2 regions of the Halomonas sp. HG01 genome follow, and region 1 is predicted to be linked to the other one. Evidence: riboswitches for the same ligand, from Rfam matches in the RefSeq annotation. Region 1 holds a riboswitch; the other holds the start of a gene.
What was found. Region 1 has a riboswitch for thiamine pyrophosphate ahead of UN84_RS01720 (sodium:solute symporter). Riboswitches for the same ligand answer to the same signal wherever they lie in the genome.
Positions count from the first base shown of each region.

Region 2: it holds a riboswitch for thiamine pyrophosphate, as region 1 does, so the genes downstream of both, thiC (phosphomethylpyrimidine synthase ThiC) here and UN84_RS01720 (sodium:solute symporter) in region 1, are expected to answer to the same signal.

Region 1 is NZ_CP022134.1:370,607-373,767, reverse strand. It holds gene ilvD (dihydroxy-acid dehydratase) at 1-35, opposite strand, end outside; gene UN84_RS01720 (sodium:solute symporter) at 105-1,493, opposite strand; TPP riboswitch at 1,483-1,595, opposite strand; gene UN84_RS01715 (hypothetical protein) at 1,709-2,386, shown strand; gene UN84_RS01710 (hypothetical protein) at 2,512-3,161, opposite strand, start outside.
Region 2 is NZ_CP022134.1:2,564,276-2,567,436, forward strand. It holds gene tenA (thiaminase II) at 142-810, shown strand; TPP riboswitch at 1,004-1,123, shown strand; gene thiC (phosphomethylpyrimidine synthase ThiC) at 1,200-3,089, shown strand.

The sequences.
Region 1 (3,161 bases):
TGGCGGCGGCGGGGATCCTGTGGCGTGTCACTCATGGCGCGGCTCCTCCGTCAGGTCGGGATGACCTTCAGAGGGTGGCCGTCATCCGCCGGCCTGGCAACCGTTCAGGCCGTACGCCGCACCGCGGCCGGGCGCCACCAGGCCACCAGCAGCGCCACCGCGCTGGAGGCCAGAAGCGCACCGAGGAAGGGCGGCAGGGTCGGCACCCCGTCGGGAAAGCTCGCCGCCAGCAGGCCATCGAGGGCACTGCCCGAGGCGACCCACCCCGGCAGCACCGCGCCCGCCAGCCCGGCGAGACCGCCGGCCAGCGCCGCCATGGCGCTCATCCGCGCCCACAGCCCCAGCAGCACCGGCACCACGATGGCCGCGCACAGCAGATCGGCGATCAGGAACAGTCGCAGCACCGAGAGCCCCTGCAGGGCGATCGCCACCACCGGCACCATCAGCGCCACGGTGACCCACCGCGCCGCCCTGAGCGACAGGCCGCGACGGCCGCTGCCGGCCACCACCAGCGAGGCGATGCCGTTCTGCAGGGTATCGACGCTGGAGGCCACCAGGGTCACCGCCAGCACCAGCGCCGGCAGCGCCAGCCAGCCCGGCGCCTCGGCGAGCAGCGCGAAGAACGGGATCGGCGGCTCGCCCAGCGACACGCCCGCCATGGCGGCCAGCATGCCGAGGCCGCCGACCACCGCCACCACCAGCACGGTGATGCCGCCGCCCAGCCAGGCGCCGCGCCCCAGCGCCCGGTCGTCCCGGGCCGCCCACACCCGCTGCCAGTAGCCCTGATGGAAGAGGTTGGCCGCGGTCACCGCGATCACCAGCGTCAGCGCCACGGACAGGGCATCCGCGGCGGGGATCGACGGCAGCGCGGCCTCGGCCGGCAGCTCGGGCAACCGGGCCAGCGCCACGCCGCCCACCACCCCCAGCAGGGCCAGCAGCAGCCAGGCCTGCCAGCGGTCGGTGGCCAGGCTCGCACGCAGCCCGCCCAGCGCGGTGTAGAGCAGGGTCGCCACCGCCACGCCGACCACCACCAGCGCCACCGGGACGTCCGACAGCAGCCCGGTGATGGCGCCGATGGCGGTCAGCTCGGCGGCCAGGAAGCAGCCCATGTACAGCACCGAGACCAGCGCCACCCAGCGGCGGATGCCGGCGCCGAAACAGGCCTCGGCGTACTCGCCGATGCTGCGCCCCTCCGGCAGGCGACGGCGGATGGCCGGGCCGAAGGCGCCGAGCACGATGAACGGCAGCGCCGAGCCGATGGCATAGCCGGCCAGACCCAGCGGGCCGACGAAGGCGCCGATCTCGGGCGGCGCGAAGAGGATCCAGGCCCCCATGCCGGAGGCCAGGAAGGAGAGCCCCAGGGTCGGGGCCGACTGGGAGTTGCGGGCGGTAACGTAGTCGTCGAGCGGGCCGTCGGCCCGGCGGGCACGCAGGCCCAGAACGGTGAAACACAAAAGCGCCGCGCCAAGCACGGCTGACGTCAGATAAGGCATGTCGCACTTCCTCCGCCGGTGTGAACCGGATCAGGTTCCAGGGTCAGCGACGCACGCTCTCTCAGCCCCGCCGATGCCGGCGAGACTCCCCTGGCGACAGTGAATGGATTAGTAGTGGCGATCCTCAAGACAGGGCCAAAATGGCCGATATCCGGATTGCCACGCCAGCATGACACATCCTTCCCGCCATTCGAACAACCAGCCCGGACCCCGCCATGCCGTTTACCGAAGCCAAGGAACACGCCCCCGGTTGCCTGCACCGGATCTTCGCCGAGCCCTACGCCGCCTTCGACAACGGCGTCCCCGAGCGCCAGCTGCACCTGCGCATCGCCCTCCAGGCGCTGCTGGAGGCGCCGATGCGCGAAGGGCGACTGACGCTCAGGGTGATCCACGGCTGGGAGAACGGCGGCTGCGCCCCCGAAGACCTGCGACATGGCGACCATGCGCTGGGCAAGACGGCCGACCTGCGTGCGATCGCCGAGCGCTACCAGCAGGCGCTGGACCGTCTCGCCCCGCTGCCGGGCGAGGCCGACAGCCTGCTCGCCGAGCCGCTGGCCAGTGCCATCGCCGGCGCCGAGGCCGACGGCCTCGAGGTCGACTCAGAGACTCGAGACAACCCGGCCCGCTGGCCGGCGTTTCCCCGCGGCCTGTCGCTCTATACCTTCTTCAAGGTCTATCACCGCCTGACCTACGGCGAGGACGAGGCCTACCGCTCGATCCGCTGCAATACGCCCGAGGGCAGCCGCGAGATCCACGAATTCCATCTGGAGGAAGGCGAATTCGCCATCGTTCGCCCCGCCGCCGACGAACCCGGCGAGTGCGTGCTGGTGCTGCACGTGGGCCAGCTGGAACCGCTGAGCGAGCTGCTGGAGATGGCCCATATCCGCCCCTAGGCGATACCGGAGCGGGGCCTCAGGAGGAGGCAGAAGCTTCCATGGAAGGGGCCAGGATCGCCTGAGACGTCATTGATCTTTAGCGCTTCGGAGGCGACCAGCGGCCCCCTACTCACCGCTGCCGTTCAAGGCAACAGCAGCTTCGCGGTGAGGTTGAGGGTGTCCGAGGCGCTCACCCCCTCGTCGTAGAAGTTGTGCTCATAGCTGGCCGTGAACTGCACCGGATACTCCTGAATCCTCACCAGCTTGTTGAGCGCAACGCCCAGGGGCAGGCTCACCCAATCATGCTGCTCCCAGTCATAGGTGATCGACATGTCGGAGGCCCCCGCCGACCAGCCATTCCCGAGGCTGTAGTTCACGATCGGCTGCACGATCGAGATATTCACGTCGCGGTAGTCGTCGTCTCCCGCCACCGTGAACACGTTCTGGTTGAACAGCCCCCATATCCCCCAGGGTTGGCTGGCCACGAAGCCCACGGCGGGACCGAGGCCCCATTTCTCGGCGCTCAGGCCGTCTTCCCCGGTCGGCAACAGCGCTACCGCACCCACGCCGAATCGCCCCCATGACCGGTCGAAGGTCACCAGGTCGAAGAGTGTCATGTCGGACCAGCCGCTCGAGTCATTCGGCGAGTCGGCCACGTAAGGCGCGGTGAGCCGGAAGATGTTGCTGGAGTCGCCCAGCGAGAACGGAATGGCGGCGCGGAACTGCATGCGGTTTCCGTCCTCGTCGTCGAGGTTGTGGTACCGGTACGTGTAGAAGTCCTGCAGCTGGAAGG
Region 2 (3,161 bases), 1.5 Mb from region 1:
TGGCACGCGCCGCACGTGAACCGGCGTAGGGAATCAGGCGGCGGGCCGGCGCGCCCTCCTTGTGCCCCGGCTCTCCCTCACCGCCTCCGCTACGCCCGTGCGCACCCTACGGCATCCGCTCTCATCGGAATCGGAGGCAAGATGGGCCGTCGCTTCAGTGATCTCACCGCCGCCTGCCAGGCCGACTGGCGCGCCTACACCGAGCACGACTTCGTCCGCGCCCTGGGCGCCGGCACGCTCGAGGCGGACGCCTTCCGCCACTACCTGCAGCAGGACTACCTGTTCCTGATCCACTTCGCCCGCGCCTACGCCCTGGCCGCCTACAAGAGCCGCGACCTGGACGAGCTGCGCCAGGCCTTCGACGGCCTGAAGACCATCCTCGACGTCGAGCTGGACCTGCACCGCGGCTTCTGCCGCGACTGGGGCATCACCGAAGACGACCTGGCGGCGCTGCCCGAGGCCCGCGCCACCCTGGCCTACACCCGCTTCGTGCTCGACGCCGGCAGCCGCGGCGACCTGCTCGACCTGCGCGTGGCGCTGGCCCCCTGCCTGGTGGGCTACGGCGAGATCGCCAACTGGCTCGAGGCGCAGCCGTTCACCGTGCGCGGCGACGCCAACCCCTATGACGCCTGGATCGCCATGTATCGGGGCGACGAGTTCCAGCAGGCGATGCACGCCGAGATCGCCTGGCTGGACGCGCGGCTCAGTGAGGTGACGCCGGCGCGCTTCGACCAGCTGGCGCGACTGTTCCGCGACGCCACCCGGCTGGAGATCGACTTCTGGCAGATGGGCCTGGATCGCGCGGACTGATTTAGCGGCAAGCTGGCCGTTGAGACAGGAATCGCCGGGGAAGGCCTCAGAGGAGGCGCTGTGAATACTTCCCTGTACGCTACCGACGCCATCCCTGGCGTAGGACCTCCTCTTCGGCCTTCCCCGGCTCTGCGGCGAGCCCGGACCAAACAGACAACATGATGCAATAAGGCCCGCCACCACAGCGGGCACACCACGCTTGACGGGGTGCCGTTGAAGACGGCTGAGATCATGCGGCGCGAGGCGCCCAAGCATGGATCCCGTTGAACCTGAACTGGCTAGGACCAGCGTAGGGATCAAGCGACACGCGGCGGCGCCTCGGCGCCGGCCGCCCCTGTCCTCCCCGACGGTCCTCCCTGACGAACCACTCAAGCCAAGGGAGCACGACCATGAGCAAGACCACCCATTTCCTCAACGAGAGCGCCCGCGTCGACGAGGCCGCCGTGGCCCCGCTGCCCGGCTCGCGCAAGGTCTTCGTCGAAGGCTCGCGGCCCGATATCCGCGTGCCCTTCCGCGAGATCGGCCTGTCGCCGACCCGCACCTCCGGCGCAGATGAAGAAAACCCACCGCTGCTGGTCTACGACACTTCCGGCCCCTACACCGACCCCGAGGCCACCATCGACCTGCGCCGCGGCCTGCCCGAGCTGCGCCGCGCCTGGATCGAGGCCCGCGACGACACCGAGTTCCTCGACGGGCCGACCTCCGAGTACGGCCGCCGCCGCGCCAACGATCCCATGCTCGCCCCGCTGCGCTTCGAGCTGACCCGCACGCCCCGCCGGGCCAAGGAAGGGAAGAACGTCACCCAGCTGCACTATGCGCGCCAGGGCATCATCACCCCCGAGATGGAATTCATCGCCATTCGGGAAAACCAGAAGCGTCAGACGATGGGCAGCGAGGAGGTCGAGCGCCTCCTCGGCCACCAGCATCCGGGCGAGGCCTTCGGCGCCCGCCTGCCCGAGGAGATCACGCCTGAGTTCGTGCGCGACGAGGTGGCCGCGGGTCGCGCCATCATCCCCAACAACATCAACCACCCGGAATCCGAGCCGATGATCATCGGCCGCAACTTCCTGGTGAAGATCAACGGCAACCTCGGCAACTCGGCGGTCACCTCGTCCATCGAGGACGAGGTCGACAAGATGACCTGGGGCATCCGCTGGGGCGCCGACACCATCATGGACCTGTCCACCGGGGAGAACATCCACGAGACCCGCGAGTGGATCATCCGCAACGCCCCGGTGCCGATCGGCACCGTGCCGATCTACCAGGCGCTGGAGAAGGTCAACGGCGTGGCCGAGGACCTGACCTGGGAGGTGTTCCGCGACACCCTGATCGAGCAGGCCGAGCAAGGCGTCGACTACTTCACCATCCACGCCGGCGTGCTGCTGCGCTACGTGCCGCTCACCGCCAGACGCACCACCGGCATCGTCTCCCGCGGCGGCTCGATCATGGCCAAGTGGTGCCTCTACCACCACCGCGAGAGCTTCCTCTACGAGCACTTCGAGGAGATCTGCGAGATCTGCAAGCGCTACGACGTCGCCTTCTCGCTGGGCGACGGCCTGCGCCCGGGCTCGGTGGCCGACGCCAACGACGAGGCCCAGTTCGCCGAGCTCGAGACACTCGGCGAGCTGACCCGCATCGCCTGGGAGCACGACGTCCAGGTGATGATCGAGGGCCCCGGCCACGTGCCCATGCACCTGATCAAGGAGAACATGGACAAGCAGCTCCGCGAGTGCGACGAGGCGCCCTTCTACACCCTCGGGCCGCTGACCACCGATATCGCGCCGGGCTACGACCACATCACCTCCGGCATCGGGGCGGCGATGATCGGCTGGTACGGCTGCGCCATGCTCTGCTACGTGACGCCCAAGGAGCACCTGGGCCTGCCCAACAAGGACGACGTCAAGACCGGCATCATCACCTACAAGATCGCCGCGCATGCTGCTGATCTCGCGAAGGATCACCCGGCCGCCCAGCGCCGTGACAATGCCCTGTCGAAGGCGCGCTTCGAGTTCCGCTGGGAGGACCAGTTCAACCTGGGCCTCGACCCGGACACCGCCCGGGAATACCACGACGAGACCCTGCCCAAGGACTCGGCCAAGGTGGCGCACTTCTGCTCCATGTGCGGGCCCAAGTTCTGCTCGATGAAGATCAGCCAGGAGGTCCGCGACTACGCCAAGGACAAGGGCCTCGACGGCGACCAGGACGCTGTGATGAAGGGCATGGAGGAGCAGGCCGAGAAGTTCCGCCAAGAGGGCGCCGAGCTGTACAAGGAGGTCTGACCTCACGCCTTGATGCAGAACGCCGCGCCGGCAATCAGCCGGCGCGGCGTTTTTGTAGGCCGCCAGGCTAAT